Regions from separate parts of the Bradyrhizobium sp. WBOS08 genome, predicted to be linked through region 1. Evidence: riboswitches for the same ligand, from Rfam matches in the RefSeq annotation. Region 1 holds a riboswitch; the other holds the start of a gene.

Region 1 (5,018 bases):
AGCCTGTGAGCTGCCGTCCTATCTGCTCACCAGCGAAAGCCGGCTGACAAAGGTCGCCGATGCGCTCAAGGCCGGCAAGCCGCTCGACATCCTGGTCATCGGCAGCCGCTCGACCACGATTCCATCCTCGGAGAGCAGCTCCTATCCGGCGCGAATGGAGGCGATCCTCAAGGAGAAGCTGCCGGCGTCCGAGGTGGTGCACGTCTCCGTAGAAATACAGAGCAAGAAGACCGCAGAGGAGACCGCGTCCACCTTCGTTAAGCTGATGGAAGCAAAAGCGCCTACTTTGGTGATCTGGCAGACCGGGACCGTGGATGCTATCCGATCCATCGATCCCGACGAATTTCGTAGCGCGGTGACCGAGGGGGTTGTTGCGCTGCAAAATGCGGGGGCTGACGTCGTCTTGATGAACTTGCAATACAGCCCGCGTACGGAGACCATGATCTCGGCGCCGCCTTACCTCGACAACATGCGGGTGGTGGCACAGGAGCACGACATTCCGCTGTTCGATCGCTTCGCGATCATGCGGCAGTGGAATGACCAGGGCCAGTTCGACCTGTTCAGCCCGTCTCGCGGGCCCGAGCTGGCGAAACAGGTCCATGATTGCCTTGGCCGGGCGTTGGCACAGTTCGTGATCGACGCAGCCCGTGGGGAGCCGGCCCAGCAGCAAAATTGAGGTCTAGCGTTAATGAGTTCTCTCCGCCCTTTTTGCCTGACGGCGTGGCTGGCCGCGCCTGCAGCCGCAGTGCTGCTGTCGCTGCTGCCGGCCGCGCCATCGCATGCCCAGACGCCGGCCGTCCAGGCGACACCCGCCCCCGCGCAGTCGGCTGATCCCGCGCCCGCCACGCCCTCCCAGACCGCCGTCGCCGCGACCTCGCCCGAGCAGCGCGGCATCACGGCGCGTGCCATCGACAAGGTGAAGCAGGCCGCCAAGTCCGCCAGCGACATCTTCAACCGCGTGCCCTGCCAGCCGCCGAAGGGCGGTTCGAAGGCGATGGGCTCGCTGCCGCACGTCGCGGGCAAGCTCGTCGCCGGGCTGCCCGTCGTCATCGTCGCGTTCGGCTCGTCCTCGACTCAAGGATTCGGCGCGAGCTCGCCGGAGTTCAATTACCCCAATCGTCTCGCCGCGCAGCTGCGCCGGCACTATCCGACCGCCGACATCAGCGTCATCAATGCCGGTGTCGGCGGCGAGGACGCGCCCGAGATGATGAAGCGCCTTCAGACGCAGGTGATCGACATGCATCCGGATCTCGTGATCTGGCAGGTCGGCACCAACGCCGTGCTGCGCAATCTCGATCCCGGCGAAACCGCCAAGATGGTGGAGGACGGCATCAGCCGCATCCAGGCCGCGGGCGGCGCCGACATCGTGCTGGTCGATCCGCAATATTCGCCGGCCGTCAACCAGCGCGCCGAGAGCGCCGGCAAGATGGTGAAGCTGCTCGGCAAGGTCGCCGAGCTCCGTCACGTCGGAATCTTCCCGCGCTTTGAGGTGATGCGTGACTGGCACGAGAAGCAGGCCATTCCGGTCGAGGGCTTCGTGATCGCCGACGGCCTGCACATGAACGATTGGGGCTATGCCTGCTTCGCCCAGCTGCTCGGCGACGACATCATCCGCTCGGTCGGCCAGATCAAGCTGGGCGTGAACGTGCCGGCCGACGTGAGAACGTATCGGCCGATGTAAGAGGGTGCGTAGGGTGGGTTAGGCGAAGCCGTAACCCACCACTGTCTGTCTCCGCGGATGCAGAAGAGGTGGATTACGCCTTCGGCTAATCCACCCTACGAGACCTCGCCTCGCTTCACGCCTGCTCCAGCGCCGTGGTGAGATCCTCGATCAGATCGTCGGCATGCTCGAGCCCTGCCGAGAAGCGAATGAAGCCTTCGCCGATGCCGAGCGCTGCGCGGTCTTCCGGCTTCAGGCGCTGATGCGTCGTGGTCGCCGGATGCGTGACGAGGCTCTTGGCGTCGCCGAGATTGTTCGAGATCCTCGCAAGCTTCAGCGCGTTGAGCACGCGGAACGCGGCCGCTTTGCCGCCCTTGACCTCGAAGCCGACCAGCGTCGAGCCGCCGCGCATCTGCTTTTTCACCAATGCGGCCTGGGGATGATCGGCGCGGCCGGGATAGACCAGCCGCGAAATCTTCGGGTGGCTCGCCAGCACCTCGGCGATGCGCGAAGCGGTCTCGGTCTGCGCGCGCACCCGCACGCCCAGCGTCTCCAGGCCCTTGAGCAGGACCCAGGCGTTGAACGGCGAGATCGACGGCCCGGTCTGCCGCATGAAATTGTGGATGTGCTCGGCGATGAAGGCTTCCGAGGACAGGATGATGCCGCCGAGGCAGCGGCCCTGGCCGTCGATGTGCTTGGTCGCCGAATAGACCACGACGTCGGCCCCGAGCGCGAGCGGGCTTTGCCAGATTGGGGTTGCGAACACGTTGTCGACGACGAGCCGCGCCCCGCCCTTGTGCGCGATCTCGGCGATCGAGGGAATGTCGAGCACGTCGAGCGTCGGGTTGGTCGGGCTCTCCAGGAAGAACGTCTTGGTGTTGGGCCGGAGCGCGCGGTGCCATTGGTCGAGATCGAGCCCGTCGACCAGCGTGGTCTCGATGCCGTAGCGCGGCAACAGGTCCTGCACGACGTAGAGGCACGAGCCGAACAGCGCGCGGGAGGCCACGACGTGATCGCCGGCCTTGAGCGGTGCCAGGATCGCGGTCGTCACCGCGGCCATGCCTGTCGCCGCCGAGCGGGCGGCCTCGGCGCCTTCGAGCTCGATCATGCGGCGCTCGAACATCGCGATGGTGGGATTGGAATAGCGCGAATAGATGAAGCCGGGGTCCTCGCCCTTGAACCGCGCCTCGCATTGCTCGGCGGTGTCGTAGACATAGCCCTGGGTCAGGAACAGCGCCTCCGAGGTCTCGCCATATTGCGAGCGCAGGGTGCCGGAATGAACCAGGCGGGTTTCGGGGCGGTAGTTGGCGGTCGACTTCGACATAGGGTACCTCCGACATGACCGCCTCGTCGAAAGCGGTCACAAAAAAACCGGCCTGGATATCTCCACGGGCCGGGATCACAGAGGTCCCCGGCCTGTTTAGCGACTTATTTAACGTGGCTGCAAGCCGGCCGGCTCAAATCACCACGGGATAAGTGATGCTCATATTCGGCAATGCCCTTTCCGTCAAGGCGTCCATCGGATAGCCGTAAAAGACCTGTATTTCCGGCCTGTCCGGATGCATCTGACCCCTGATGAGGACCCCCGGTTGACGTTCACGGTCGCGCCCGACGCCAATGGTATCCTGCCCGACCGCATGATCGCGGCGATGGCGGAGGCGGGGCTCATCCGGCCCGCCTACGACTTCGTCGAGAGCCAGATCCAGCCGGCGAGCCTCGATCTGCGTCTCGGCGACATCGCCTATCGCGTCCGCGCCAGCTTCCTGCCCGGTCCCGGCGCCACCGTCGCCGAGCGCATCGACGAGCTGAAGCTGCACGAGTTCAGCCTCGCCGACGGCGCGGTGCTGGAGACCAACTGCGTCTACATCGTGCCGCTGCTGGAAAGCCTCGCGCTGCCGCCGGAGATCGTCGCCGCCGCGAACCCCAAGAGCTCCACCGGCCGACTCGATGTCTTCACCCGCGTGATCGCCGACGGCACCCGCCGCTTCGACATGATCGGCGCCGGCTATCACGGCCCGCTCTATGCCGAGATCAGCCCGAAGACGTTCCCGGTCCTGGTGCGCGAGGGCTCGCGCCTGTCCCAGGTGCGCTTCCGCACCGGTGATGCCATTCTCAACGCCGACGAGCTCGACGGCTTGCACGCCGCCGAGCGTCTGGTCGATGTCGACGACGCCGATCTGTCGGGTGGCGTTGCCGTCTCCGTCGACCTGTCCGGCGAGAAAGCGGGCGGCTTCGTCGGTTATCGCGCCAAGCGTCACACCGGCGTCGTCGACGTCGATCGCCGCTCCGGCTATGCGGTGGAGGACTTCTGGGAGCCGATGTCGGCCCGTCCCGACGGCAGCCTGATCCTCGATCCCGGCGAGTTCTACATCCTCGCCTCGAAGGAAGCCGTGCAGGTGCCGCCCGACTACGCCGCGGAGATGGTGCCGTTCGATCCCCTGGTCGGCGAGTTCCGGGTGCATTACGCCGGATTCTTCGATCCCGGCTTCGGCTATGCCGGCGCCGGCGGACTAGGATCGCGCGCCGTGCTGGAGGTGCGCTCGCGCGAAGTGCCGTTCATCCTCGAGCACGGCCAGATCGTCGGCCGTCTCGTCTACGAGAAGATGCTGGCCCGCCCTGATGCAATGTACGGCCAGCGCATCGGTTCCAACTACCAGGCCCAGGGTCTCAAACTATCGAAGCATTTTCGGGTGTAGCCCGATCCTGTAGCCCGGATAGAGCGGAAGCGAAATCCGGGGCGGTTGCACTTGTGGCACGATCCCGGACTACGCTGCGCTTCATCCGGGCTACGAGGTGACCACATGACCAATCCATCCGAACTCGATGCAAGGATCGCCGAAGGCGTTGCGGATGCGCTGATCTATTCGGATCGCTCGGGAACGATCATGCGCTGGAACGGTGCCGCGGCGGCCCTGTTCGGCTTCTCCGCTGCGGAAGCGCTCGGCCAGAATCTGGACCTGATCATTCCCGAGCATTTGCGCGCCGCGCACTGGAAGGGCTTCGAGGCCGCGCTCGCCAGCGGCAGCATGAAGCTTGCGGGCAAGCCGACGCTGACCCGCGCGCTGCACAAGAGCGGACGCAAGCTCTACATCGAGATGACGTTCGCCCTGGTGCGGGATTCCGCCGGCAACGTCCTCGGATCCGTGGCGATGGCGCGCGATGTCACCGAGCGGGTCGAGCGTGAGCGCGCGGCCAAGGCGCCGCCGCAAACTTCGTGATGCGGAATTGACGGGCAATCGCGCAGGGCGCTCTGCACGGGCGTGATGTTGCCTGCCGCGGGGTGCGGTGACACACTCGATCGAAACAACGATCGGGAGCGAACATGGCCGCCGCTGTAGACGCTGCGCAGGAAGCCCAA
Region 2 (5,018 bases), 170 kb from region 1:
CCCCACGCCAAGACCAGGGACGACGTCCGCATCTATTTCGAAGAGGCGGGTCAGGGAACGCCAATCATTTTTCTGCACGAGTTCGCGGCCGACTACACCAATTGGGAGCCGCAAATGCGTTACTTCTCGCGCGGCCACCGCTGCATCACCTATTCGGCGCGCGGCTACACGCCGTCGGACGTGCCCGAGGGCGAGGTCTACAGCTACACGCATTTCTATAGCGATGCGCTCGCGGTGCTCGATCATCTCGGAATCGAGCGCGCGCATCTCGTCGGCCTGTCGATGGGCGCCTATTCGTCGCTGCAGATCGGATTGAACGCGCCGCAGCGCGCGCTGTCGATGACGCTGGCCGGCGTCGGCTCGGGTTCGGAGCTGGAGAATTTGGAAGCCTGGCGCCAGCAGTGCCGCGCCAATGCCGAGCAGTTCGAGACGCTGGGCTCGCAAGAGGTCGCCAAAGTCACGCGCGAGGCGCCGAGCCGGATTCCGTTCCTGGTGAAAGATCCGCGCGGCCACGCCGATTTCTATGCCGCGCTGGCACGTCACGATGCCAAGGGTTCGGCGCGCACGATGCGCGGCTTCCAGGGCGGCCGTCCCTCGATCTACACGATGACGGATGCGATCAGGAAGGCGACGACGCCGGCACTGATCATCTGCGGCGACGAGGACGATCCGTGCGTGGGCCCGAGCCTGTTCGTGAAGAAGCACCTTCCCGCAGCGGGGCTGGCGATGTTTCCGAAGTCAGGCCACGTGCTCAATCTCGAAGAGCCCGCGCTGTTCAATGAAAGCGTCGAGCGGTTCGTGACGCTGGTGGAGGCGGGGCGCTGGCCGGCGCGGGATCCGCGCTCGCTGGTCCCACACTAGCTGTCATTCCGGGATGCGCCGAAGGCGCAGGCCCGGAATCCATCAGGCCGCAAACGCTGTCGCACGATGGATTCTCGGATGCGCAATTGCGCATCCTAGCTCGATGCTTCGCATCGCCCCGGAATGACGAAGAGAGACTACTTGCCCCCACCCCGGCTCAGCAGAAACACCGCCTGCTCGCCGAACATGTTCCACACCCACCAGGGCAGGTTCAGCGGCACCGGGCGGCCGTAGAGATCGAGCGCCACCGAACGTTCCATCTTGACGTTGATCTCGGCGCAGAGCTGCACGAAATCCTTGATGGTGCAGAAATGGATGTTGGCGGTGTCGTACCAGGTCGCCGGCAGGTTCTCGGTGCGCGGCATGTGGCCGCCGACCAGGAGCTGGAGCCGCATCTTCCAGAACCCGAAATTCGGGAACGAGACGATGGCTCTTCGGCCGATGCGCAGCAGATTCTCCAGCACCACGCGCGGCTGCCGCGTCGCCTGCAGCGTCTGCGACAGGATCACATAGTCGAAGGCGTCATCCGGATAGTTGACTAGGTCGGTGTCGGCGTCGCCCTGCACCACCGCAAGACCCTTGGCGACGCAGCGGTTGACGCCCTCGCGCGACAGCTCGATGCCGCGGCCGTCGATGCCGCGCGTCTCCAGCAGCTGCAACAGATCGCCCTCGCCGCAGCCGACATCGAGCACCTTCGAGCCCGGCTTGACCATCTCGGCGACCAGCAGGTGATCGGCGCGAAACTGGCCGGGCTGCCCCGCCGCAAGGCCGCCGAGCGGCAGCACTTCCTGTACAGACATCGCTAGCCGTCCTTCCTGCCGGTGAGCCCGCGCGCCTTGCCGGCCGATTGCAGGAAGGCGCGGGAGATGTCGAAGAATTCGGGCACGTCGAGCAGGAAGGCGTCGTGTCCGCGATCGGTCTCGATCTCCGCGAACGACACGCGCGCGCTCGAGGCGTTCAGCGCATGCACCAGCGCGCGCGATTCCGAGGTCGGAAACAGCCAGTCGCTGGTGAAGGAGACGACGCAGAAGCGGGTCTTGATGTCGGCGAACGCTTTCGCCAGCACCCCGCCATGGTCGGCCGCGATGTCGAAATAGTCCATCGCGCGCGTCAGATAGAGATAGGAGTTGGCATCGAAGCGCTCGACGAAGGAGGAGCCCTGGTAGCGCAGATAGGATTCGACCTGGAAGTCGGCGTCGAACGAAAAGGTCGGCAGCTCGCGATCCTGCATGCGCCGGCCGAACTTGCGATGCAGCGCCGCGTCGGAGAGATAGGTGATGTGCGCCGCCATGCGCGCCACCGCGAGCCCGCGATGCGGATGGATGCCGTGATCGGCATAGCCGCCGCCGTGCCAATCGGGATCGGCCATCACGGCCTGGCGGCCGAGCTCGTGGAAGGCGATGTTCTGCGCCGAGTGCCGCGTTGCGCAGGCGATCGCCAGCGCGGAGTACACGCGGCTAGGATAGGCCGCAGTCCATTGCAGCACCTGCATGCCGCCCATCGAGCCGCCGACGACCGCGAACAGCGTGTCGATGCCGAGCCGGTCGATCAGCATCGCCTGCGCGCGCACCATGTCGGGGATGGTGATGACGGGAAAATCGAGCCCCCAGACCTTGCCGGTGGCGGGATTGATCGACGCCGGCCCGGTCGAGCCCATGCAGCCGCCGATCACGTTGGAGCAGATGATGAAGTAGTGCTTGGGGTCGATGGGCCGACCGGGGCCGACCAGCGTCTCCCACCAGCCCGGCTTGCCGGTGACGGGATGGACATTGGCGACATGCTGATCGCCGGTCAGGGCATGGCAGATCAGGACCGCGTTGGAGCGATCGGCATTGAGCTCGCCATAGGTCTGGTAGGCGATCTGGAACGGTGAGAGATCGACGCCGCAATCGAGCCGCAGCGGCTGGTCGGCGCCGAAATGCGCAACCTGCGAGCTCGGATGATCCACCTCATGCGACCGCTCGTCGGCGCTGATCGCAGGACTCGGTATCGACTTGACGCCACCCATCTGACCATCGACCTCGTTTGCGATCAAACGCTTGATCGCCACTTGCATCAGGCCATGAAAAACCCGGCCTGAACGATAGGTTCGGCCGGGATCGGAAGCGTCCCCGGCCTGTTTAGCGAGTTTTTTAACGTGGCTGCAAGCCGGCCGGCTCAAATGACCACAGAACGGGCAAAAGCTACCGTCTTGGGCGGTTTTCGTCAAGTCGCGGCCCGGATCGGCTCAATTCGCCCCTGCCGCGTCGAAGGAGAAGGACGTCATTTCTCTTTGCTTTCGCCGCCCCGACTGCCTAATCAGGACATTCCCCATTCGAAACGATCGACAGCCAGACATGTCCCAACGTCCGCCCGCGCCGCCATCGCTGCAGGAACTGCGCAAGGAGATCGACGCGATCGACGAGGGCATGCATCGCCTGCTGATGCAGCGCGGCGACATCATCGACCGCCTGATCCAGGTGAAGCAGACCCAGGAGGTCGGCTCGGCGTTCCGGCCCGCGCGCGAGGCCGCGATGATGCGCGACCTCGTGCGGCGCCATCGCGGCATCCTGCCGCTCGACACGGTCGAAAGCATCTGGCGCGTCATCATCTCGACCTTCACCTATGTGCAGGCGCCGTTCTCCGTGCATGCCGACGTCTCGGTGAGCGAGCCGGCGATGCGCGATTCTGCGCGCTTCCATTTCGGCTTCACCGTGCCTTACGTCGCGCATTTCAGCGCGCAGGCCGCGGTGGAAGCGGCGGCAAAATCCAGGGGTGACCTGGCACTGGTCTCGGCGACCTCGAGCCGCACGCCGTGGTGGCTGGAGCTGGAAGCGGAGGGCGCGCCGAAGATCATCGCGCGAATGCCTTTCATCGAACGCGCCGACCATCCCGCCGCATTGCCGGTCTTCGCGATCTCGCGCGTCGCCGACAGCGCTTTGGTGACCGAGGTCGAGACCTTCAGCGTGCGCGTCTCCGGGTGGAACGCCGAGGTCGCGCGCGCGCTGTCGCCGCTCGCCGAGATCGTGGCGGTGCCCGATACCGCCTTCGACGGCGCAGCGCTGCTGGTCTCGGTCACAAGCGCGACCAGTATCGACAAGATCAGGGCTGCCCTGATCGAGGCGGGGGCCTCCGTGCGCTCCGTGGCCCTCGTCGGCAGCCACGCAACGCGCTATACGGTGCCCCCGACCGGGGCGAAATCGTAAACCGCGCACCACGCCCTGCCATTTTCGGAGTTCAAGATGTCCCGCCCCGTGCCGAATCCCGGCATTCTCGATATTGCGCCCTATACGCCCGGCAAGAGCCCGGTCGCCGAACCGGGCCGCAAGGTCTTCAAGCTGTCCGCCAACGAGACGCCGTTCGGGCCCTCGCCCATGGCGATCGAGGCGTTCAAGCGCGTGGCGGACCACCTGGAAGACTATCCGGAAGGCACCTCGCGCGTGCTGCGCGAGGCGATCGGCCGCTCCTTCGGGCTCGATCCCAACCGCATCATCTGCGGCGCCGGCTCGGACGAGATCCTCAATCTGCTCGCCCACACCTATCTCAGCCACGGCGACGAGGCGATCTCTACGACGCACGGCTTCCTGGTCTACCCGATCGCGACCATGGCGGTCGGCGCCAAGAACGTCATCGCGCAGGAGAAGGATCTCACCTGCGACGTCGATGCCATCCTCAAGGCGGTGACGCCGAAGACCAAGCTGGTCTGGCTCGCCAACCCCAACAACCCGACCGGCACTTACATCCCGTTCGACGAGGTCAAGCGGCTGCGCGCCGGCCTGCCCTCGCACGTGCTGCTGGTGCTGGACGCCGCCTATTGCGACTACGTCTCGCGCAACGACTACGAGATGGGGATCGAGCTCGTCGCCACCACCGAGAACACGGTGGTGACCCACACCTTCTCCAAGATCCACGGCCTCGCTGCGCTGCGTATCGGCTGGATGTTCGGCCCCGAGCACATCATCGACGCCGTCAACCGCATCCGCGGCCCCTTCAACGTGTCGACGCCGGCGATGTATGCCGCGGTCGCCGCGATCGAGGACACCGCGCATCAGGCGATGTCGAAGCAATTCACCGAGACCTGGCGCAACTGGCTGACCGAGGAGATCGGCAAGCTCGGATTGAAGGTGACGCCGAGCGTCGCCAATTTCGTGCTGATCCACTTTCCGACCGACAAGGGC

The links. Region 1 has a riboswitch for S-adenosylmethionine ahead of DCM80_RS14560 (O-succinylhomoserine sulfhydrylase). Riboswitches for the same ligand answer to the same signal wherever they lie in the genome.
Region 2: another riboswitch for S-adenosylmethionine. It lies ahead of DCM80_RS15430 (homoserine O-acetyltransferase); the one in region 1 lies ahead of DCM80_RS14560 (O-succinylhomoserine sulfhydrylase).

The regions. Positions count from the first base shown of each region.
Region 1 is NZ_CP028988.1:3,059,084-3,064,101, forward strand. Features, by position in the region: gene DCM80_RS14550 (SGNH/GDSL hydrolase family protein) at 1-676, shown strand, start outside; gene DCM80_RS14555 (SGNH/GDSL hydrolase family protein) at 689-1,681, shown strand; gene DCM80_RS14560 (O-succinylhomoserine sulfhydrylase) at 1,797-2,984, opposite strand; SAM riboswitch at 3,060-3,139, opposite strand; gene DCM80_RS14565 (2'-deoxycytidine 5'-triphosphate deaminase) at 3,220-4,356, shown strand; gene DCM80_RS14570 (PAS domain S-box protein) at 4,462-4,878, shown strand; gene DCM80_RS14575 (hypothetical protein) at 4,983-5,018, shown strand, end outside.
Region 2 is NZ_CP028988.1:3,229,995-3,235,012, reverse strand. Features, by position in the region: gene DCM80_RS15440 (alpha/beta fold hydrolase) at 1-861, shown strand, start outside; gene metW (methionine biosynthesis protein MetW) at 999-1,661, opposite strand; gene DCM80_RS15430 (homoserine O-acetyltransferase) at 1,664-2,869, opposite strand; SAM riboswitch at 2,961-3,040, opposite strand; gene DCM80_RS15425 (chorismate mutase) at 3,198-4,046, shown strand; gene hisC (histidinol-phosphate transaminase) at 4,083-5,018, shown strand, end outside.